Regions from separate parts of the Agrobacterium sp. NPDC089420 genome, predicted to be linked through region 1. Evidence: riboswitches for the same ligand, from Rfam matches in the RefSeq annotation. Region 1 holds a riboswitch; each other region holds the start of a gene.
The links. A riboswitch is a leader RNA that binds a small molecule or an ion and turns the genes downstream of it on or off. The one in region 1 is predicted to bind cobalamin.
Positions count from the first base shown of each region.

Region 2: it holds a riboswitch for cobalamin, as region 1 does, so the genes downstream of both, ACI2KA_RS20185 (ABC transporter substrate-binding protein) here and ACI2KA_RS13305 (acyl-CoA thioesterase) in region 1, are expected to answer to the same signal.
Region 3: it holds a riboswitch for cobalamin, as region 1 does, so the genes downstream of both, ACI2KA_RS08320 (CbtB domain-containing protein) here and ACI2KA_RS13305 (acyl-CoA thioesterase) in region 1, are expected to answer to the same signal.

Region 1 is NZ_JBJDMY010000007.1:131,334-139,289, reverse strand. Features, by position in the region: gene ACI2KA_RS13320 (TonB-dependent siderophore receptor) at 1-766, opposite strand, end outside; gene ACI2KA_RS13315 (TetR/AcrR family transcriptional regulator) at 929-1,573, shown strand; gene ACI2KA_RS13310 (LysR family transcriptional regulator) at 1,632-2,519, opposite strand; gene ACI2KA_RS13305 (acyl-CoA thioesterase) at 2,522-3,349, opposite strand; cobalamin riboswitch at 3,448-3,657, opposite strand; gene ACI2KA_RS13300 (DUF1852 domain-containing protein) at 4,012-4,995, shown strand; gene ACI2KA_RS13295 (methionine synthase) at 5,023-6,054, shown strand; gene ACI2KA_RS13290 (hypothetical protein) at 6,216-6,650, opposite strand; gene ACI2KA_RS13285 (hypothetical protein) at 7,024-7,356, shown strand; gene ACI2KA_RS13280 (hypothetical protein) at 7,535-7,786, shown strand.
Region 2 is NZ_JBJDMY010000014.1:105,809-113,764, reverse strand. Features, by position in the region: gene ACI2KA_RS20205 (class I SAM-dependent methyltransferase) at 1-381, shown strand, start outside; gene ACI2KA_RS20200 (pseudoazurin) at 422-895, opposite strand; gene ACI2KA_RS20195 (ABC transporter ATP-binding protein) at 892-1,692, opposite strand; gene ACI2KA_RS20190 (FecCD family ABC transporter permease) at 1,689-2,717, opposite strand; gene ACI2KA_RS20185 (ABC transporter substrate-binding protein) at 2,714-3,745, opposite strand; cobalamin riboswitch at 3,905-4,140, opposite strand; gene ACI2KA_RS20180 (GNAT family N-acetyltransferase) at 4,265-5,143, opposite strand; gene argE (acetylornithine deacetylase) at 5,361-6,485, shown strand; gene ACI2KA_RS20170 (2-hydroxyacid dehydrogenase) at 6,504-7,430, shown strand; gene ACI2KA_RS20165 (cupin domain-containing protein) at 7,459-7,815, shown strand.
Region 3 is NZ_JBJDMY010000004.1:315,924-323,879, forward strand. Features, by position in the region: gene ACI2KA_RS08295 (metallophosphoesterase) at 106-957, shown strand; gene ACI2KA_RS08300 (helix-turn-helix transcriptional regulator) at 1,187-1,906, opposite strand; gene ACI2KA_RS08305 (LysE family translocator) at 2,040-2,669, shown strand; gene ACI2KA_RS08310 (c-type cytochrome) at 2,787-3,221, shown strand; gene ACI2KA_RS08315 (c-type cytochrome) at 3,309-4,229, shown strand; cobalamin riboswitch at 4,430-4,669, shown strand; gene ACI2KA_RS08320 (CbtB domain-containing protein) at 4,829-5,011, shown strand; gene ACI2KA_RS08325 (CbtA family protein) at 5,022-5,735, shown strand; gene ACI2KA_RS08330 (hypothetical protein) at 5,740-6,054, shown strand; gene ACI2KA_RS08335 (type 1 glutamine amidotransferase family protein) at 6,224-6,790, opposite strand; gene ACI2KA_RS08340 (GNAT family N-acetyltransferase) at 6,812-7,300, opposite strand; gene pip (prolyl aminopeptidase) at 7,496-7,956, opposite strand, start outside.

The sequences.
Region 1 (7,956 bases):
CGGAAAGAACAAGCGAGGTATCCTCGTCCGGCTGCCATTTGAGAGATGGCGCAATGCCGAAACGCTTTTCATCCACATCGTCATAGCGCGTGCCGGAGGAGCGGCCAACAATGCCGATACCATATTGCCATGTTCCATCCGTCGTGACCGGCCCGGTGGAATAAAGACCGCTCTGGACCCTGCCATCGGTCCCGACTTCAAGCCTCACCTCGTTCGATTGCACGCTCGATGGTTTGCGGCTGACCTGATTGACAAGGCCGCCGGGGCTTACCTGGCCATAAAGAAGCGCTGCCGGCCCCTTCAGGACATCGATGCGATCCAGGAGGAAGGGATCGATGGACGGTGTCGCAAAGGCCTGCCCCCGTTGAAGTTTCAAGCCATCCAGATAGTTCACATAGCTGGTCGCCGTGCCGAATGCGCCGAAGCCACGCAGAAACACCGAATCGTAACGTGAATTCGAGTCCCGGTCGGATAACACACCCGCCGTGTAACGCAGCGCTTCACCGACCGTTTGCGGGTTCTGGTCGTCGATCTGCTTGCGCGTTATGACCGTAACGGATTGCGGTGTTTCCGCCAAAGGCGCCCCGGTCTTGGTTGCCGACCGCGTGGACTTGGCGGCGATCGTCGCAGATGTTCCAGTCGCGCCGGCATTGCCCTGCACGACGATTGTTTCCAATTGCGTGCCCTGCTCCTGAGCCAGGGCATGGGTCGCCGCCAGAAAGGTTGTGGCCGTCAGTATGTTTTTAAAGGAAAGACCTTGCTTCACGAATTCGCCCCCATGGTCGAAGCTTGGGAAATCTGCTAGAGTGAATAAATCAAACGGGACCGTCCTGTCCAGTTAATATGAAGGCTTTGGTCAACTTTTATGTTGGCAATCCTGTTTGGCGTCTTCAAACAGGCCGGGCACGGGCAAATGCGGAGGAATCTGGTGTCGGAAAGAACGAACGCAACAGCGCGGGTAGGTCGTCCCCTGAAGGCGGAACAGAACGCCGCAGCGGAAAGGATAATCGACGCTGCGACCACGCTCTTTGCGACGCGCGGTTTTGCCGGCACGTCCATGGAGCAGGTCGCTTCGCAGTGTGGCGCGGGCAAGGATACGGTGTATCGCCGTTTTCCCTCGAAAGTCGCGCTGTTCGAGGCCGTGGTGGAGCACGCTCACGGCCGGGCGGTGGCACGGCTGGGAAATTTGCCGATGGCGGAGGGCGACGCGCTGGAACGCCTGCGGACGCTGCTGCGGGAACTGCTGCATATCAACATGGAGCCGGACCTCATTGCGCTGAAGCGCATCACCTTCAGCGAAGCGGTCGTGTTCGAAAAAAAAGGAGCGATCCCGCCGCAGCCCGATCCGATCATGGGCCGGCTCGTGGATGCCGTGAAGACAGCGCAGGAGGCGGGCATGACGGCAACCGGGGATGCGAGCCTGATCGCCAACCATCTCATCCACTGTCTCGTTGCATTGCCTACCTCGTCAGCAATGATGGGCAGCGCCGAATTTGATACAAGGCAGTCCGTCGATCTGTATTTCGACAGGACCTGGAACTGGCTCTACAGGGGAATATCGGCAGATAGCTGACGGCAGGGGCCGGCCTTTTTGAAGCATTCTGCCGCCGTCGGCAGCTTCTGCCGCCGCATCAGGCCGATATCTGGCGTGACGTCGTCAAAAATCCGGCGATAAAGTCAACAGAGTCGTCGCCGTCTCTCAAGCCCAGATGGATGCTTTTCTGGATTCCGCTCCCACCGATGCGGACAGGCCGGACACCAAGCACCGCCGCCTCCCGGCGCACCAGCCAGTCCGGAATGGCGCTGACGCCGCGGCCCGCCGCCACGAGCTGGAGCATCATTTCCGTCGTCTCGACATTCCGGTGGTAGCGCGGTCTGCAGTTGGCGGGCACCAGGAACTGCGTGAACACATCCAGCCTCTCCGGCGGCACCGGATAGGTGAACAGCGTCTCCTCCAGCAGGTCCGCCGGTTCGGCATGGCGTTTCAGCGTCAGCGGATGATCGACCGGAACGGCAAGCACCAGTTCGTAATCGAACACCGGCAGATAGTGGATGCCGGGCGTCTCGATCGGATCGGGCGTGATCAGGATGTCGATCTCATATCCCGCCAATGCCGCCGCCCCGCCAAAGGCGAATGACGTCGTCAGTTCCAGGCCCACATCCGGCCATTGCACGAGATAGGGCTTCGTCACTCCCATCAGCCACTGGTGGCAAGGATGGCACTCCATGCCGATCTTCAGCGAGCCGCGCTGGCCATGGCGATAATCCGAGAGGATATCCTCAGCCCTTTCGATCTGGGGCAGAACACGCTGCGCCAGCGTCAGGATATAGCGGCCCGCCTCGGTGAGACGAAGGTTGCGCCCGTCCTTTTCCCACATTGCCACGCCATAGCGTTCTTCCAGCTTGCGGATCGTGTGGCTGAGGGCGGACTGGGAGACATTCAGCCGCTCCGCCGCAGCCGTCAGGCTGCCCAGGCGGTCGACTTCACGCAGGATCGATAGATGTTGCCTGTCCAGCACGGTCATGCCCCTCCTTCGCCAGGGGAAACGACCTCTGCCGGTGCGTTGTCGCGGATAGGGGCCGGCCGGTGGTCTTTATCGACCGCAACCATTGTGAAGTGCCCGGTGGCGGTAATGTGCCTCTCGCCCGTCAGAAGGTGTTCGGACCAGAGTTTTGTCTCGATCGACAGGGAACTGCGGCCCACGCGACTGACACGTGCCCTCGCCTCGACAATTTCGCCGATCCCGATAGACCTTGCGAAATCGATGCGCTCGGATGAGGCCAGCACCACCAGCCTGCCGGCGTAGCGCGAAGCTGCAACGAAGGCGGCTTTGGTCATATAGGCGATCGCTTCGCCCCCGAACATCCGGCCGGCGCCGTTTGCCTGATCCGGAAAGACGATCTCGACCATGGCAACGGCATCATTCCGTTCCGGCGCTTCCTCGGGAACGAGTTCGGGCAAGGCATAGTGCGCGGCGCCCTCACCCTGCGGTATCGCGACCATATGGAAGATGCCGCGCGTACAGATATGTCGCTGGTGACCGATAATGGTTTCCGCCACCATGTCGACCTCGACCGTCAGGGAACGGCGTCCGGCCTTGACGGGCCTCGCCGTGAATTCGATGATATGGCCGACGCGTGCCGGCTGCCGGAAATCGATACGTTCGCAGGAGGCTGTCACGAAGGGCGTCCGCCCGAACCGGGTCGCCGCAATGAAGGCGACGCGGTCCATGAGGGCGAGGCCCGTTCCTCCGAACAGGGTTCCGTGATGATTGGTATCACCGGGAAAGACGATATCAATGAGCCGGGTTGTGGATTCATAACGGTCGGTCGCATCTCTACGTGTCATCGGAACTGCCATCAGGTTGCGGCCGGGCAGCGGCATGACGCAGAGACGACGGCACACGAGCGCCAATCGCAAAAGCGGCACTCCGGGACACCCCGCCCGTGGACGTTATCTATCGCGGCAGGTCTCCTGGCTTGCGGGTCGTTGCTTCCGTCCGCCTTCCCGAGGCACGCCTCAGTGACATGAATGGACTTTCGCTCGCCGCTTACAGTTGCGGGGGCAGCTTCGGCTTCAGGCTTCAAACGAAACCCTACCGAATTCCCTCTTAGCTCCGGACTTTCGCCCGCAGAACCACGATGACAAACCAATGTCGCATGTCGTCGACATGGTCAAGACATCCATGACGGGAATGCGACGGATGCGATTGTGAGGAAATTGAAAGCCGACAATGTTTCAGCCCGGCGCCGGGCATCGTCGCGACGGTCTGCCGGCAGGCCGTCACTTCAATACCGCTTGGTTTCGACATTCGCGCCCAACCATGAACGAGGCTCATGCTTGCGTGAGATAATACCATTGTTACTCGATCGACGCGTCAGGCATAAAGCGCCCATCGCTCTTGGCGTTGAAAGCACAAAGGCTCCCGGCTGAGGTAATGGAAACCAATGTCCGAGTTACCCTGAACCCTCAATTCGGGATCAGTCTGGGATAGTTAGGTTCGGATCGTGATGAATAGCGACTTTAATTTTGATATCAGGATAATTCCCTTCAATGAAGATTACCGTCCCGCGGACAATACGCGGATCACGACGAATTTCGCCAATCTGGCGAGAGGGGAAAACCGCCGGGAGAACCTCCGCAACGCCTTGAGAATGATCGACAATCGTTTCAACGCCCTGGCGCATTGGGATAATCCCGAAGCGGATCGCTATTCCGTCGAACTCGACATCATTTCGGTCGAGATGAGGATGGGTGCGGGCGGCAATGATGACGCTTTCCCGTTGATTGAAATATTGAGGACGAATATCGTTGATCGCGAGAGAAATGAACGCATCGAGGGTATCGCGGGGAATAATTTTTCCTCCTATGTCCGCGATTACGACTTCAGTGTCGTGCTGCCGGCGCACAACGAGAACCGACCGGAATTCAGTATTCCGGTCAATTTCGGCGACCTGCACGGGAACCTGTTTAAGAGCTTCCTGAGCTCGGATGCTTACAGAAAGCATTTTGCCAAGCCGCCCGTCATTTGCCTGAGCGCCTCAAGCAGCAAGACATACCGTCGAACTGCCAATCGGCATCCGGTATTGGGCGTTGAGTACCAGCAGAATGAATTGTCTTCTACCGATCGTTATTTCCAGAAAATGGGACTACGGGTTCGCTATTTCATGCCTGCGGACAGCGTAGCACCTTTGGCCTTCTATTTTCTCGGCGATCTTCCCGGTGATTACACCAATCTCGAACTCATCAGCACCATCAGCACGATGGAGACGTTTCAAAAGATCTACCGGCCGGAGATCTACAATGCCAATTCGGCAGCGGGCGCTTGTTATCAGCCAAATCTGAAGCACTCGGATTACTCCCTCACTCGCGTCGTCTATGACCGCGAAGAACGTAGCCGGCTGGCCGTTGAACAGGGAAGGTTCGCTGAGGAGCACTTCATCAAACCCTACAGGACCATTCTCGAACAGTGGTCTTCCCCCTCCCTTCTTTGACGAACCGAAAGCATAAGGTCGCCTTTCATGAAAAGACTGTTGCCTACCTCAACCGCCGGCAGCTTGCCGAAGCCCTCCTGGCTTGCGCAGCCCGAGAAACTCTGGTCCCCCTGGAAATTGCAGGATGAGGAATTGATCGAGGGCAAGCAGGATGCGCTGCGCCTATCGCTGGACGATCAACGACAGGCAGGCATCGATATCGTCAGCGATGGCGAGCAGACGCGCCAGCATTTTGTCACGACATTCATCGAGCACCTCGACGGGGTCGATTTTGAAAAACGCGAGACGGTGAGAATTCGGGATCGCTATGATGCCAGCGTTCCGACCGTCGTCGGCGCCGTGTCTCGCCCAAAATCGGTTTTTGTCGAAGACGCCAGGTTTCTGCGTCAGCAGACCAAGCAGCCCATCAAATGGGCTCTGCCGGGTCCGATGACCATGATCGATACGCTCTATGACGACCACTATAAGAGCCGCGAAAAGCTGGCCTGGGAATTCGCCGGAATTCTCAATCAGGAGGCCCGGGAACTGGAGGCTGCCGGTGTCGATATCATCCAGTTCGACGAACCCGCATTCAATGTCTTCTTCGACGAGGTGAATGACTGGGGTGTCGCCACACTGGAAAAGGCGATCGAAGGGCTCAAATGCGAAACCGCCGTGCATATTTGCTATGGTTACGGCATCAAGGCCAACACGGACTGGAAAAAGACGTTGGGATCCGAGTGGCGGCAATATGAGGAATCTTTCCCCAAGCTGCAGAAATCCAGCATTGGCATGATTTCGCTGGAATGCCACAACTCTCACGTTCCAATGGATCTCATCGAACTTGTTCGAGGCAAGAAAGTGATGGTTGGGGCCATCGATGTCGCAAGCAATACCATTGAAACGCCGGAGGAAGTGGCCGCCACGCTGCGAAAAGCCCTTCAATTTGTAGATGCCGACAAGCTTTGCCCATGCACCAACTGCGGCATGGCCCCCCTGTCTCGCCGGGTAGCGAGAGGCAAGCTGCAGGCCTTGAGCGCAGGCGCGGAAATCGTCCGAAAAGAACTCTCGGCCTCATGACAATGACCGCGCTTTGCCGCCGGGACGACGACGGCGTCGCCCTGGCGGCCGACTTATGCGATTGCCCGTCGCCGGCAGCGCTTGCGCACCGGCAGGCGCCACCTCTCGTCACCAATGCCGGGATCGCGCAACCGCGCCGGGGGCTCAGCTCTCCGCAGGGTCTATAACCTCGTTTCCGATGCGCCTTTTGTCCCGATGAAGCGCGGCTCCAGCGGCCGGCCGGCAACGCGGCTTCCGAATTCCTCCGTGAAAGGAACGGGTGCTGCCTGCTTTACGGCATTGATGGCGGACTCGATAAAAGCCTGCCGTCTCGGGCTCTCCTCCTGAGGGCGGGCGGCAATCACCAACACCTTGCCCCGTATCTGCCCGTCCTTGTGCAGAATGAAGCGCAGCGTCACCACCAGCCCCTCGGTGTCTTCCGGCGGCACCCAGCAGGCATAGATCGCGTCGAACATGTCGTTGAGATTACCGGCAGGTGTCGGGTCCTTGCAGATTCGCGACTGGCCCGCCTGCGTCACAACACCTCCGATCAGGATGCTCGACACCACGAGACCGGATAGTCTGAAACAATAAGACGCGGAGAAACGATTGATCAAATCCAATATCCTTTATCGGGAAGCGGTCCGCCGGGCTGTCGGACGGCCAAAATATTTCTAGAAAAAATCTTGGAATAATAAATATTGAATAAATCAGATATCGGAAAACACGAAGAAAACAACAGAAAATATACATCGATATCACAATAAAATAATATCAAAAATAAAAATACAAACGTAAATTCATAAAAATACACATATGAAATCATGAGTTAATAATTATAAATCCATTATTTATTGAATAAATGTAGAACATTATAATACAATCCATAAATACAGCCTCACGTTTTAACCAAGGGCGACGATTTGCATTGCGCGCCACCGGTTTGGCTGTATGCATTGCCTGCCGCAACATTCGGCAAAGGGGGACATCATGACATCAAAATGGATAGCGACGGCATTGTTTGGCGCAGCGATGACGGCTGCCGGCGCGGCGCAGGCGGAAGACCTTGTCTTCACGCTGAAGAACGGAACAGGTTCTGTTCTCAACGCCTTCTACACATCGCCGGTCGGCGTAGATGACTGGGAAGACGACGTATTCGGAAAGAAGGCGCTTGGTCCGGGCGAAACGATGGAGATCACCATCGCCGATGGCCGCAGCGTCTGCAAATATGACATGCGCTTCGAATTCCAGGGCGATGCGCTGGAGGACCTCGAGGATACGCAGGACCTCTGCGAACTCGGCGAATATACCATCACCGAATAAAGCAATACCAATGCGGCCCCGCCCCATCAGAGCGGGGCTCGCAGCGGCGGCCGGCCTGACAGGCAGCCTGGCAAGCTGCCCGTCTTCCGGCGGCAATGAAGCCGCGCAAAACCGCCGGAACGATGATTATAGGCGTTGCCGCGCCGCCCTCGTCCCCAAAGCTGTCTCAATCGTCCTTATGATCGGGACCATGAGATTGCTCATCAACATATTGCTTTTCGTCCTCGGCGCGGTTGGAAGCGGGATATGTGCCTTTCTGGTATCGGCGGCGCTTGCCGATTCCGGGCTTCTCGGCGCCTGCTTTGAGGGAAACTGTGCTTATGCGGCGCTTTTTATGGTGCTTCCGGTCACATGGTTCGTGCTTTTTGCCCTTTACGTCATGGCGCTGCTGGTCTGGCGGCGAAAGCCCTTCCGCAATGGCAGACTCTGAAAAAAGCGCAGGGCGGCATCATCGCCACCGCACGTTCGTTGACAGCGATCGGCACTTGCCGTTAACTCCGCCTGCTGGGGGATTCGCTGCCAGTGATATGTGGGACTGTAAAGCATACCCTGTATCACCGGCCTCTGAATGTGCATGTTCCGATTTGCGTTTGGCGTTTG
Region 2 (7,956 bases), on a different contig from region 1:
CTGAAGCCCGGCGGACGGCTGCTGATTGTCGACGGCGACTTCGTCAATGTCGGCTGGCGCGAAAAACTCGTCAAGAAACTGGCTGCAGGCCTCGAACGCGCCGGGCTCGTGAAACCGGACCAGCCGCACAAGCCGGCGGATCCCGGCAATACGTTCAACAGCATCCTTTCACGGGTCTATTTTTCCGGCGGCGCGCGGGCCGGCGATGTCGCAGCGCTATTGCGTGCCACCGGTTTCGAAACTGTCGCGGTTGATCAGGAACTTCAGGCCATCCACCGCGCCCAGGCGAAAAACTTCAGCCTGCTGAAAGGCGTCCTGCGCGGCCTGCAGCACCGTTATGCCGTTTGTGCGGTAAAGCCGGATATTGCCCGGCAGGGCTGAGGACGGCGGCGATCGCCACAGTCGGATCTCCGGCGCCGCATCATTTTTCGGCCTGTTCGAAGAGGTCCTCGAAGCGCGGCTTGGCGCGGCCGGGCACGTCGACTTCCCTGTAGCTCTGCGGCAAGGTCGCCTCGCCCACCTTTATCAGCATCACCATGCCCATGCCGTAATGGGGCGAGCATTTGATGCCGTAAAAACCCGGCCTGTCGAAAGCGGTCTCGAATTCGTCATTGATGCGGCTCTTGAAGCCTTCGGCACCGTCCGGAACCATGCCGTCGATGGTCGCGGCATTGTGGCTCTTGTGGGTCGGCACGAAACGCACGCGGTCGCCGGGGGCGATTTCCAGAAAATCGGGCTCGAACACCATGGGGCCTTTTTCACCCCGGTTCAGCATTTTCACCTCGAAGGTTTCGGCCATGGCATGCAAGGGAAGGCCCGTGGCCAGCGCCAATGCAATTCCAGCCAGCGCATGACGCCGCTGCACGCCAAGGCGAAGCTTTTTCAATCTCATCATCGCGCCAGTACTTTCTTTGTCTGATCGGCCATTCCATGCGCCGGCAGAAAACGAATATGGGAAAAGCCGCCCTCATCCGTGGTGACGACGGACTGCACCCCGAAAACATCGGCGATCGTCGCCGATGTGAGGACCTCGTGCGGCGGACCGGCCGCAATCACCTGCCCGCGATGCATGATGGCGACGCGGTCGCAGAACATGGCGGCGTGATTGAGATCGTGCAGCGCCGCCACGACGGTCAGCCCCTGTCTGCGGACCAGATCGAGCAGGCCGATCTGGTGGCCGATATCGAGATGATTGGTCGGCTCGTCCAAAAGCAGGATGTGCGGCTCCTGCGCCAGCGCGCGGGCAATGTGCAGGCGCTGGCGTTCACCGCCGGAAAGGTGGTGCCAGCTTCGTTCTGCCTTGTCCGCCATGTCGACATTATCGAGCGCAGCGTCGACGATGGCGTCATCCCTGGCTGACCAGGCGGATAGCGGCCCGAGATAAGGCGTGCGCCCAAGCTCCACCGCCTGCCGCGCGGTGATGCGCTCGGTGGTTTCGGCCTGCTGCTCCACAAAGGCCAGCCGGCGAGCGAGTTCGCGCCGGCCGAAGGAGGCCAGGGGATCGTCGCCGAGCGTGACATGGCCACGGCGCGGCTTGCGGATGCCGGCCAGCATGGAAAGCAGCGTGCTTTTGCCGGAACCGTTCGGGCCGATGATGCCCAGAAACTCCCCGGAGCCGACATCGAGAGACACGCCACGGACAATATCGACATTGCCGGCATGGAAATGCAGGTCGTGAGCGGACAATTTCATGACCGCCCCCTCTTCTGCCCGAGAATGAAGGCGAAGGCCGGCGCACCGACGAGCGCGGTGATGACACCGATCGGCAGCACCTGACCGGGAATGACGATGCGTGAAAGGATATCGGCGACGATCATGAAAACAGCGCCGGTCAGCGCCGTTACCGGCAGCAATAACCCGTGGCGAACGCCGACGAAGATGCGCGCCGCGTGCGGAATGACGAGACCGACAAAACCGATGGAGCCAACCAGCGACACCATCACCGCCGTCATGATCGCCGAAACCGAGATCAGCACCGCATAGGTCCGGCGCACCGGAATACCGAGGGAGGCGGCGGCCTGTCCGCCGAAGGCAAAGGCATCGAGCGCCCGGGAGTACCAGAGACAAACCGCAAGGCCCGCAATGCTGACCGGCAGGGCAAGCCAGACATCCGGCCAGCGCACGCCGGAAAGATTGCCGAGCAGCCAGAACATGATGCCGCGCGCCTGTTCGGCATTGGCCGATTTGGTGACGATGAACGAGGTCATGGCGTTGAACAGCTGCGAGCCGGCCACACCGGCCAGAATGATGGCGCTGTTGCCATGGCCAGCCCGCACCACCAGAAGGCTGACCAGCGAGAAGGCAACAAAAGCGCCGATCAGCGCCCCCGCCGGCATGGTCAGGAATCCGGCTCCGAAACCCAGAAGAGCCACACCGACCGCTCCGGTGGAGGCGCCGGCGGAAATGCCGAGAATATAGGGGTCGGCCAGCGGGTTGCGCAAAAGCGACTGCAGCACCGCGCCGGCGAGCGCCAGCGAAGCGCCGCAACAGGCGGCGACAACGGCGCGGCTGAGACGGTAACTCCACACGATGCCTTCATCCAGCGGCTCCAGCGGATAAGCCGCTTGAAAGACCCGGTTGGCGATGGTCTTGGCCACCACCTCGAAGGGAATGGCGGTCTCGCCGATGGCCGCTCCGGCCATCAGCGCGACAAAAAGCAGGGCGAGCGCGGCCAGAGCCAGCCCCGCCCTGCCGAGATGGACGGAAAAACCCCTCACTTGGCGAGGCCGGCAGCCGAAATCGCCTCGGCCAGCGTTTCCATGCCTTCGATCGTGCGGATGGTCGGGTTCATTGCCTGCGCATCCATGTCAAAGACATGACCTTCCTTGACGGCCGACATGATGCTGGCGACGGGATCGGTGGCGAGGAACTTGTGCTTGACGGCAACGTCATCGGCCGGAAAACGGCGGCGATCCATCTTGCCGGCCACGATGACGGACGGGTTGGCCTTGGCGATGGTTTCCCAACCGACCGTCGGCCATTCCTCGTCGCTCTCGATGATATTCGTCAGACCAAGCGCCGACATGATGTAACCGGGAGCGCCATGGCGGCCCGCCACGTAAGGATCGATATCCAGTTCGGCGCTGGAGAACCAGAATACGGCCGAGAGCTTGCCATTCGCGGAGGCGATCTTGGCGCGGGCGGCTTCCTCGCGCTTCTTCAGATCGGCGACAACCTCCTCGCCACGGTCCTGCACGTTGAAGATTTGGGCAAGATCGCGGATTTCCTGATAGATCAGCTCCATCGTGAAACCGGTCTTGCGCACGCCGTCACCACCGCCGGAATTATCCTTGCCGACGCAATCAGCCGGTGAGGTGTAAACGGGAATACCAAGCTCGGCGAATTGCGCCGGCGTGCCGACGACACCTTCGGGGCCGATCTGCCACTGGAACTGGGTCGTCACCAGGTCCGGCTTCTTGCCGACGACGGCCTCGAAACTCGGATCGTTGTCGGCCAGCCGCTCCACCTTGGCGTTGGCGTCTTCGTAACCCTTCAGAACCGGGCCGATCCACAGCGCCGTGCCCACCACCTTGTCCGCGAGGCCAAGCAGGTAAAGAACCTCCGTGGTGCTCTGGCCGACGGATACCGTGCGGGCAGGCGCCTGCTTGAAGGTGATCTCGTGACCGCAGCTGTTGATCGTCAGGGGATAGACCGTTTCCGCCGCATGGGCGGCAGCGGCGGGCAGAACTGCGAGCGCAGCGGCCAGAAGGCCGGCATAGGCCGGCAGGCGTCCAGAATGAAACATATGTTCTCCAGTCGAAATTAAATCGCTTGTTCCAGAGCGGCAAGCGCTAGAACGCGCGGCAACAGCGGAACGTCTTGTACGGAGAACGACGACGGGACGCAAAGCAAATGTTATAAAATAACATTACAATATCCTCCTCCGGGCTTCCCCGCCCGTAACGATGGTTCATATTTTGACGGCAGGTCTCCTGGCTCACGGATTTGCGCCCTTCATCTGCCTTCCCGCATTCCGCGGAATGCAGTGGCATGACGCGTTGAAGCGTCACGAGGATGAACGGCAATCCGCTTACAGTTGCGGGGGCAGCCACGGCATTGGGCGATGATCATCACCCGCACCATGTTCCCTATTAATCCCTTCGCCTTTCGGCTGCAGGAACCGTCGCTTTCTCACATACGGGGCAAGAGACCGGGCGTCAATCGCCAAAGCATGTCGCGCAAACGCATGGGAAAGGTTCCGCGCCGCATGCTGGCGGGAAACAAATCAAAGCATATCGGATAATTCGATGAGACGCGGCGGGGCTCAGCAGAGGGACGGGCCTGCCAGGGCGAAAACTCCCGCCGACCCGGAACCTGACGGCTGCGGTGTATTTTTAGACATGGTCGTCAGGGTTTCAATGGCAACCAGCCCGGATTGCGCCAGAAAATCGGTCAGAAGACCATCGTCGCGCACGGTATCCAGGCGGACGAGCTGCCCGTCGAGATCGACAAGATGCCGTCTCACCAGTACAATCGCATCCGTCTCGTCATCCGCAACCACCGGGCCGACGATGTGGCCCCGCCCGGCCGCCCGCCGCAGCGCGAAGGCGACAAGGCGATCGGCCTCGAACAGGCCGTAACCGTTGTTCTCCCGCAGGAGCCGTTGCAACACGGTCCTGCGCGAAACGCCGAAAGCCGCCCGGTCCAGATCTTCCACGGCGGGCAAATGATCTTGCGAAAGCGGCTCGATCCGCTGTCTTTTGCCAGGCTGCGGCGTCTCGGCGCTGCCACGGGCCTTTCCCCGCAGAAGATGCACCTTCTCCGTATCTCCGGTAAAACCGAGCCCTGAAAAAAGCCGCCGCGACACCTCCGTGGCGTTCAGCCGCAAGGCGGCGGCGGGATGTTTCGCCACAAGCTGCCGCACCAGCCAGGGTGCTACGCCCTGCCCCTGCAGGCGCGGGGAAACGATGACCATGCCAAGCGTCGCAAAAGCCTGATCGTAAGGAAAGAGCATCGCGGTTGCGACCACGCGGTCGATCTCGTCCAGCGCCGCAAGGCCGATACCGCATTGACGCAGGAAACACCATTCATTGGCGTGATACCGCCATCCGACAGCCATGGAGAGGGCATGCAGATGATTCGCCTCCACATCGGCTATATCCACGGTCCGCAACTCGAAACTATCGACTTTGAGCAGCTCCATAACCAACGGCTCTCATCCCCTCCGGCGCGGAACCATCTGTCCCGGCAGCCCAGCCCACGACATCCGAAGATAACCGGCCTTGCCGGCAGGAATTTTCTGAAAGTCCTGGGAGCACACAACAATCTACCGAAATCATTGCCATTTCAGCAGATAAACGCCGCCAGCCGCTCTAAGCTTCTGCGGTGAATAATCCGGCCAGCGGCCAGTGGGGACGAGCATGAACGCAATCGAAATCCTTGAGCGTCTCGTCGCCTTTCCGTCCGTCGTTGGAACCGCCAATGGCGATATTGCCGGATGGATCGCCGATTATCTGGAAAGCCATGGCGCGAAAGTCTCGCTGCTGCCGGGTCCGGAGGGCGACCGCGCCAATCTCTTCGCTACTTTCGGGCCAGCCGATGCCGCCGGTTATATCCTCTCCGGCCACATGGATGTGGTGCCGGCCGGAGAACCGGAATGGTCTTCCGATCCCTTCACGCTGAGAACCGAAAACGACCGGCTTTACGGGCGCGGAACGACAGACATGAAAGGGTTTCTAGCCACTGTGCTCGCCGCGGCGCCGGCATTTTCGCGCATGGCGCTTGAACGGCCGGTGCATATCGCCTTTTCCTATGACGAGGAGGCGGGCTGCCGCGGCGTTCCGCATCTCATCGCCAGCCTGCCGCAGCTTTGTGCCCCGCCGGCGGGCGCCATCATCGGCGAACCGAGCAATATGCGCGCCGTTCGTGCCCACAAGGGCAAGGCCGCCGCGCGCATCACCCTGCGCGGCCGGTCCGGTCATTCCTCACGCCCGGACCAGGGGGTGAACGCCATTCACCTGATGACAGGCATCATGGCGAAGGCGGTCGAAACCGCCGATACGCTGACGCAGGGACCTTTCGAAGCGACCTTCGAGCCGCCCTATTCCTCGCTGCAGATCGGCACGGCCAAGGGCGGGCAGGCGATCAACATCATTCCCGATCATTGCGCCATCGAACTGGAAGCGCGGGCAATTTCGGGCGTCTCCCCTCTCGCCCTGCTGGAGCCGGTAAAAAGCGCCGTCGAAGCGCTTGCCGCAAAGGGCGTCGATATCGAATGGACACCGATGAGCGCTTACCCCGCGCTATCGCTTCCAGCCGATGCGCCGCTTGCCTTGCTTCTGGAGGAACTGACCGGCACCGCCAACCTCGCAGCCGTCAGCTATGGAACGGAGGCCGGGCTTTTCCAGGCGGCGGGCATAGATGCCATCATTTGCGGCCCGGGGGATATCGGCCGCGCCCACAAGCCGGACGAATTCATAACCGCGAGTGAACTTTTCGCCTGCCAGTCGATGCTGGAAACACTTGGCCGCCGCTGCGCCGCTTAACCGAACGACGGATTTCCGATGACGTTTCTCTTCAATTCCGACGCAAAGCGCGGTGAAATCTTCCGGCAGGCCCTGGCCGCCGCGCTGCCGGACCTGCCGTTTTCGATGGATGCCTCCACCGTCGATCCCGATGCGGTGCGTTACCTCATCACCTGGACGGTGCCGCAGGACATCGCCCGTTACCGCAATCTCGAAATCCTGTTTTCGATCGGCGCGGGTGTCGACCAATTTCATATCGATGCGATCCCGGAGACGGTGAAGGTGGTACGCATGGTGGATGAAGGCATCATCCGCATGATGCAGGAATATGTCTGCCTCGGCGTGCTTGCCCTTCACCGCAACCTGCCGACCTATCTCGAACAGCAGCGCAGGCACCTATGGAAGGCCCTGCCGGGCCAGCGGCAGGCGGAGGAATGCCGGGTCGGCATTCTCGGCCTCGGCATGCTGGGTGTTGCGGCACTGGAGCGCTTGCAACCTTTCGGTTTTCCGCTTGCCGGCTGGAGCCGCTCGCCGCGCCAGATCGACGGCGTCACCCGTCACCATGGCGATGAGGGGCTGAAAGCCATTCTTTCCGCCAGCGACATCCTCGTCTGCCTGCTGCCGCTGACGGACGAGACCACCGGGCTCCTCAACGCCGAGCGCCTCGGCCTGCTGCCCGATGGCGCGGCGCTCGTTCACGCCGGACGCGGCAGGCAACTCGACCACGACGCGCTCCTTGATGCGCTCGATGGCGGCAGGCTGTCCGGCGCGGTGGTCGACGTCACCGACCCCGAGCCGCTGCCTGCGGATCACCGTTTCTGGACCCATCCGAAAATCCTGCTGACGCCGCATATTGCCAGCGTCACCCAGCCCCATTCCGCCGCCCGCACCGTCATCGACAATATCAAACGATACCAGTCCGGCCTCCAGCCGCTCGGCCTCATCGACCGCAGCCGCGGATATTGATCACCCCCCATCTCAGAAAGGAAAATCCATGCCGCTTCTCAAGCCCATCGACACCAATCCCGATTTCGAACCGAAGGCCTCCAAGGCCCTGCCGGAGCGCCTGATCGCCGGCGATCCTTCCTTCAAGACCTGGGCGCTGGACGAAGCCCGCGACGGAACCGTAAAGACCGGCATATGGGAAGCGACCCCGGGCGAAAGCCGCTCCATCAAGGGAGAAACCTTCGAGTTCTGCCATATTCTGGCCGGCGTCATCGAAATCACCCCGGACGGCGGCGAACCGCAGCGGTATACGGCAGGCGACAGTTTCGTGATGAAGCCCGGCTTCGTCGGCGTCTGGAAGACCATCGAAACGGTGCGCAAGATCTACGTCACCGTGAATGGATGAGGTAAAACCCGCCGTTTTTTTTCGAGATCGCTCACGGTAGCGGAAAGAAAGACACCACAGGCAGCGCGCCGCAAAAGATTGCGCTGTCTGCCGGTGAAAAACGGGATTTTCATTCATCGCCCGCGCCGCAGTCGGTCGATG
Region 3 (7,956 bases), on a different contig from region 1:
TGCGGAACGGAATTTTCGAACACCCGGCGGTTACGCCGGGTGTTCTGCTTTCTGCGCCTCCACTTGTCACAAGCCTGTCATCAGCCGGGTTTATCGCGGCGCATCATGACTGAAAAAACTTTCCCTCTCTTCTCCTTCGGCATCGTCGCCGATCCCCAATATGCCGATGCCGATCCCCGTCCGGATATGGGCCGTTATTACGCCGAAAGCCCGAAAAAGCTCTCGGAGGCGATAGAAAGCTTCAACCGAGAAGACCTCGCCTTCGTGGTGACGCTCGGCGACATCATCGACCGCGGCTTTGAAAATTTCGATGCAATCCTTGCCGTTTACGATGGGCTTCGACACCGCTCGGTGCTGCTGCCGGGCAATCACGACTTCGCTGTCGCCGCCGAGCATCTGCCTGATATCCATGCCCGTCTCGGCATGTCCGCTCCCTGGCATGATTTCGCCATCGGGGATATCCGCTTCGTGGTGCTTGATGGTAACGAGGTCAGCCTTTTTGCCCCGCCGCCCGGCGATCCGCGCCGCGCAATCGCGCAGGACCGGTTGAAGGGTCTCAAGGATGCGGATGCGATCAATGCGCAGGAGTGGAACGCCTCGCTCAGCGACGAGCAATTCGAATGGTTGCGGACTGTTCTGGAAAAGGCGGATGCGGCGGGCGAAAAAGTGATCGTGCTGTGCCATTATCCCGTCTATCCGGAAAATGCCCACAACATGTGGGACGCGCCGCGCATCCTCGATCTCCTCGGCCGCCATCCGTCGGTCGCCGCATGGTTCAACGGCCATAATCACGAGGGCAATTACGGCCTGCTGGGCGCCACCCACTTCGTGAATTTCAAGGGCATGGTGGATACGCCCGACCAGAACACCTTCGCCATCGCCGATGTCTTTGCGGACCGGATCGTCATTCGCGGTTTTGGACGCGAGGAGGATCGGGTGCTGGAGTATTTGCGGTAGAAGTGCTGCCTTGCTGTGATGCCGGACCTCTCTCGAAGCCCTCATTCCTGTGCTTGTCACAGGAATCCAGCCAGCCCAAGTCCTTGGGCTGAAAAGAGTCCTCTCGCCGCGCAGACGCGCGTCGACTGGATTCCTGTGACAAGCACAGGAATGAGGGCAGAGAGGGGTGCTCCGACACATAACAGAGGCTGCGCGCTGCACTAAATCTCGTGCTCGTCGCACCGCCAGCTCAATCTGCCGCGCGTTCCGGAGTTCTGTTTCCCAACTGGTTGCTTTGCCAGCCGCTCATCCACACTTGCCGCAGCTTCTCGCCTTCCAGCTTGAAGAAGCTGCCGGTCGTTTCGCAGCTCAGCACCCGGTCCGAGCGGAAGTTGCGGATGGCCTGCCGCAGCTCGCACCAGGCGACGATGTTCACCGTCTGCGAATAATAGATCACCGCAATCGGGCGAATCCGCCGTTGCGTTTCCGCACCGGTTTCGTCGCGATAGCCGATATCCAGCCGTTCCTCGTCGCGCACCGCCCGCCTGACCGTGGCAAGATCGACGCCCGCCGGCGCCGGCGCGATGATGCCCCAGGCGTGCAGGGCATTGGCGCAGAGCGTCTTCGACAGCGGTTCGGGCAGGGAGGCGACGATCTTGTCGCCGGCCTTTTTTGCCGCCCGCCGCAATTCGGTATCGCCGATGCGGTCGACCATGGCGAGTGCGAGCACGATCGCCTCCGTTTCCTCGATGGAAAACATCAGCGGCGGCAGGCTGAAGCCGGGACGCAGGATATAACCGACGCCGCGCTCGCCTTCGATGGGCACGCGCATGGTCTGAAGCGCGGCTATGTCGCGATAGACCGAACGTGCCGTCACCTCCAGCGTTTCGGCAATCGTCTGGGCGGTAACGGGCCGGCGCGCCAGCCGCAGGATCTGGATGATCTCGAACAGTCTCGATGCCTTGCGCATTGCCGCCTTTCCCTGTGGCCCCGCCAGGCAACTGACATAACGCTGTCAGTTGGGTTTTCTTATAAACGGAAAAACACATTGAGAAACAGGGGTTTTCCCGAATGTGTCATGGATCGTCTGGGGAGATACTGACATGAGTTACGCCGAAAATCTCTGGCTTTTCTTTCTCGTCCTGTTCGGCATCATCATCCTGCCCGGCATGGACATGTTGTTCGTGCTGGCAAGCGCGCTGACGGGCGGCAGGAAAACCGGCCTCTCGGCTGCAAGCGGCATGAGCGCCGGCGGCATCGTGCATTCGCTTTATGGCGCGGCCGGCGTCGGCATGCTCGCCGCCTGGATGCCGTCGCTGTTCCTGCCGCTTCTGATTGCCGGGGCTGCCTATATGGTCTGGATCGGCATCGGCCTGATGCGCAGCGCCATCGTCGTTAATGGCGGCGAGGCGCAGGCGGGCGCTTCGGTGAGAACGGCGTTCTGGCGGGCGGTGCTGACCTGCCTCTCCAACCCGAAGGCCTATCTGTTCATGATGGCCGTCTATCCGCAATTCCTCAAACCGGCCTATGGCCCGATCTGGATGCAGGGGCTGGTCATGGGCGTGATGGTGGCGGCGACGCAGTTTGCCGTCTATGGCGCGCTGGCGCTGACGGCGGATAAAAGTCGGCAATGGCTGGTGTCTTCGCCCGGCGCCACCATCTTCATCGGCCGCGCCGCCGGTTTCATGCTGGTTGCCGCAGCCCTGCTGACACTTTGGGAGGCCCTGTCCTAGACTTCTGTTTTCACGATAAAATTCACCGCAATGTGACTTCTTTTCGCCTTGCGGACAGGGCATCCTCGCGCTGTTCCATCAAGCCTCCGGCCCCGGCCGGAATCAAGGAGAGAGTTTATGAAACTGAAAACCATCGCGGCGGCCATGCTTTTCGGCTGTCTTTGCGCCGGAGCGGTCTATGCTGCCGGCGAAGTCGAAAAGCGTGAAGGCATGATGAAGCAGATCGGCGGCTCCATGGGGGCGCTTGCCGCCATCTCCAAGGGCCAGAAGCCCTTCGATGCCGAAGCCGTGAAAGCCGCCGTGACGACCATCAGCACCAATGCCAAGGCTTTCCCCGACCAGTTCCCCGCCGGCACCGAGACCGGCAGCGCCGCCGCTCCCGCCATCTGGGAAAATTTCGACGACTTCAAGGCCAAGGCGGCCAAGCTCGGCGCCGATGCCGACACGGTTCTTGCCAATCTCCCCACCGACCAGGCGGGCGTCACCACCGCCATGCAGACGCTTGGCGCCGATTGCGGTACCTGCCACCAGACCTATCGTCTGAAGAAATAAATCGCGAATGTCAAAACGCCGCTTCCCGGCGGCGTTTTTCTTTTCGAAAGACACCTGGTCAGGTCGGGTGAGAATGGGGAGAGGAGTATGTCCTCCATTTGGACGAAGCTTCTGGGCGGGGCCGTGGTCGCGGCCATTGCGGGCTACGGAATTTTCACCTGGGTCACGGCGCCCGAGCGCCAGGCCCCCAGCCATTGGGTGAGCCTCGGCGAGCCGGATCTGGCCAATGGCGAAACGCTGTTCTGGGCGGGCGGCTGCGCAAGCTGTCATGCCGCGCCGGATGCCACCGGCGATGCGCTGTTGACGCTCGCCGGCGGACAGGCGCTCAAAAGCCCCTTCGGCACCTTCCATGTGCCCAATATTTCCTCCGATCCGCAGCACGGTATCGGCGGCTGGACGCTGGCGGAATTCGGCGATGCCATGACGCGCGGGGTGGGAAAGAACGGCGAACATCTTTATCCGTCCTTCCCCTACGCTTCTTATGCGCGCATGACGCAGAAGGATGTCAACGACCTCTTCGGTTATCTGAAAACCCTGCCGGCCAGCCAGAACGACGCGCCGGATCACGACCTGCCGTTCCCGTTCAACCTGCGCATGGCGCTGGGCGGCTGGAAATTCCTCTATTTCGACACGGCGGCGCCGGCCCGCGTTGAACTTGCCAACGCCAATGCCGAATTGCTGCGCGGCCAATATCTGGTGGAAGGGCCGGGCCATTGCGGCGAGTGCCACACGCCGCGTGATGCGCTTGGCGGTTTCCTGAACGACAAGTGGCTGGCCGGCGGCCCCAACCCGGAAGGCGAGGGCCGTATTCCCGACATCACGCCCGGCTCCGACAGCATCGGCGCCTGGACGACGGCCGATATTGCCGGCTATCTGGAAACCGGCTTCACCCCGGAATTCGACAGCGTCGGCGGCTCCATGGTCAAGGTGCAGCAGAACATGGCGCATCTGACGGCGGAAGACCGCAATGCGATTGCTGCCTATCTGAAGGCGATACCGTCGCGATAAAAGGGCATGGCTGAGTTGCACTCGCCACGCGCTCCACGTCATGCTCTGGCCTGTCCCGAGCATCTGCAACCGATCGACTGTAAGATACGTGATTGAACCCTCGGGACAGGCCCGAGGATGACGGACGAGAGCACGGCGGCCCAACGGCCCCCGCCAGCAGATCAAACCAACCGTGCCATTGACTCCCGTTCGCGCCCGGCGGATAACAACCTTGTGATGGTTCCTTCCGGACGTTCCGGAAGGTGAAAAGGGAACACGATAGGGAGAATCCTCATTCGTGGCTGCCCCCGCAACTGTGAGCGGAGAGCCTGAAACGAAATGCCACTGGCAAGCCATCCCGTCGGAAACCGAGGTTTCCAATAAGACGAGGGCGATACCGGGAAGGCGTTTCAGGTTTTGACCCGCAAGCCAGGAGACCTGCCATCACGGAAATGTCCATGCCGGCGGGGTGTCCGGAAGAGCGGAATGTCAGGGCCGTCGGTTCGATGCCCCTGTGTCAGTCTCGTATCCCCGTGGTGAAGTGTATCGCATGTGGTCTCGTGGCTCCGGCCATTCGGCCGCATCTTATGGCGCGGGGTCGCGCCGGGAGAGGGGTCACCATGTCAATCCAGCAGAATACGGCCAATGCCGCCGTTTCCGCAAAAACAGCCAGCGTCGCGCAATCGTTGACGGCGATCGTGCTGGGCCTGTTCGTCGTCGGTTTTGTCGGCTTTTCGCATGTGGAAGCCGTTCACAATGCCGCGCATGACACGCGTCATGCCAATGCCTTCCCCTGCCATTGAGGGGCGCGGCATGTCGTTTTTTCGCAATATCGTCTTTACCGCCGTTCTCGTCGGCATCGTCGGCGGTTTCGCCGTCTCGGCCATGCAGGCTTTCGGCACCACGCCGCTCATCCTTCAGGCGGAAACCTATGAAAGCGCCGGCGGCGAAGCGGCCCACAGTCACGATGCGACGGCGCCCGGTGCTGCGGCTCCTGCCCATGAGCATAATGACGAGGCCTGGGCTCCGGCCGATGGCTTCGAGCGCACCGCCTATACCGTTGCCGCCAATGTGCTGACCGCCATCGGCTATGCGCTGGTGCTGACCGGCCTCATCTCGCTGCGCGGCGCCGATGCCGGCTGGCGCGAGGGTCTTCTGTGGGGTGTCGCCGGTTTCGCCGCCGTCATGCTGGCGCCGATGATCGGCCTGCCGCCGGAATTGCCGGGCAGCCCGGCTGCAGCCCTTGAGGCGCGGCAGATCTGGTGGCTCTCGACGGTCGCCGCAACCGCGGGCGGCATTGCGCTGATCGCGTTTCGCCGCGAACCCTGGGCCATCATTCTGGCTCTGGTGTTGATCGTCGCGCCGCATGTGGTGGGCGCGCCATTGCCGCCGGAAGGCGAACATGCGCTGGCGCCGCTGCCGCTGGAGCGACAGTTCATCGTTGCCGCCACCATCACCAGCTTCGTTTTCTGGGCGCTGATCGGTACGTTGAGCGCGTTTTTCCTGAAGCGCTTCCAGCAGGCTTGAAACCATGCAGGACGCAGCGCAATGGAGTGAGGAACTCGATGCGCTGCGTTTTGCCGTTCCCGGTCACGGCGCTTTCTGCGCCGTGCACCGCCTTGCCTTCAAGGCTGTTCTTGGGGCAACACCGGGTCGCGAGGCGGCCCTCGCCTGTTTTCATGAACACGAGGCTGCTTTTATCGCTGCGGCGCTCGGCAAGATCAAACGTTCGAATTTGCCCGCCGGCCGCAGCCTGCATTTGAACAGCCGCGATATTCGCCGTGCGATTGCCGGCGAGGAGCCGGAGTTTGCGGCGCGTGTGTGCCGGGTGCTTGATCGGCGGTAGTCATCGCTGTTCTCACCTCCGTCATCCCGGCCTTGAGCCGGGATCCAGTCAGCCCAAGTCCTTGGGCTGAAAAGACTCTTTTCGCCGCGCAGACGCGCGTCGGCTGGATTCCGGCTCAAGGCCGGAATGACGGAGAGAGCATATTAAAGACGGCAAAGGCCGGTCCGCCTCACCGATGCTCCGCCGCAAAAACCTGAAGTTCCGACTCGGCTTCCGGACCAAAGAGGCCGAGGTTTTTCAGAATTTCTACCGCAAAGCTGACCGGCGCACTGCCGGCGGCCGTGATGACGCCGCCGTCGCTGACCGCCTTCGGCTGGTCGCGATAAAGGCCGTCGCCACGATAGGCCGGATAGGCCTTGTGTGAGGCGAGCGAATTGCCGGTATGGGCTACATGGTTCAGGATACCGGTGCCCGCCAGCGCGCTTGCCGCCGCGCAGATGCCGGCAACCAGCCGGTCCTTTTCGCGAAACCGCTTGACCAGCCCGCCAAGATCGGCGGCCGTGCCCTTTTCCCAGCTGAGACCGCCGGGAATGACGAGCGCATCGAAATCAACGGGATCGAGCGCGTCATAGGAGGCGTCGGGCGTCACATTCAGCCCGCCCATCGAGGTTACCGGCCGCCCGTCCGGGGTGGCATGAACGATCTCGACGCCGAGATAGCTGCGTGCCGCCGCCGCAAGCAGCGCCGGTTCCCAGTCCGCAAAATCCTGCGCCAGCGCAATGGCGATCCGTGTCATGGCCGTCTCCGTCGGTTTCGGTCAGGCAATCGACTGCATGTAGCGCATGCCTGTGACCGGACGCGGCGCGAAATCCATGTTTTCGTAGAAACGATGCGCCGCCACATTGCCGGTCGTGGCGCTGACGGAAAGATAGTCGCAACCCAGCCGCTTGGCGATATCGCGGGCGCGTGACACCAGATGCTGGCCCGTGCCGTGGCCGCGATGGCCGTCGCGCACGAAGAGATGGTGCAGTTCAAGCCCGCGCCGGCCTTCCTGTGCCCTGTAGAGCGGCAGAAGCAGCGCGTAGCCGATCAGCGCGCCATCGGCTTCGGCGACAAGACCATGCACCCAGGGCAGGGGGCCGAACAGGTCGCGCTCAAGCTTGGCCGGGGTGATCGCTGCCGCATCGCCGTGGTAGGAGGCAAGCAGCGTGATCATCTCGTTGAGCTCGGGCAAATCCGTCTTGCGCGCGCCGCGAATGATGACGACGGGAGGTCTTTCCAGTGTAAGGGAGCTATCTTCGGTCATTTTTTCGGTCCTTTGGTCTTATCGGTGCCGTCAGGACGTTTGAAAACAACAAAGCCGCCTGACGGCGGCTTGTTGACAATATGATCTGTCGAGCCGCCCTTAGAGGTAGGCCCAAAAGTACGAGCAGGAGATGGGTGCGCGTTCGTTGATCATGGCGAATGCAATGCGCCCGAATCCGTGATCTGTCAAGCGGCTTCAATCGGCAAATCGTGCGATGGCGGCAACAATCGCGGCTTCCATTCCCGTGTCCCCTGTGGAATGCCCGGCTCCGTCAATGGCGATCAGCTCGCTTCCCGGCCATGCGGCGGCAAGCTCGTAAGCGGTGACGGGTGGTCCCTGCAGGTCGCGCATGCCCTGGATGAGCACGCCGGCAATGCCGGCAAGCCGGCCGGCATTGCGCAGAAGCACGCCGTCCTCCAGCCATGCCGCGTGGTGGAAATAATGGGCGCAGAGGCGGGCGCGGGTCAGGATGTAATCGCCGTCGCGCCATTTCTCTGGAAAGGCGGGGCTGGCCTCCGCGCTGATCGAACCCGCCTCCCACAAATGCCATTCAAGCGCCGCCATCCGGCGGATGCCGGGGTCAGGATCGTTCAAAAGCTGGAGATATGCGCCGACGGGATCGTCTGTCGCCAGGTGATCCGGGATAGCGGCGATGA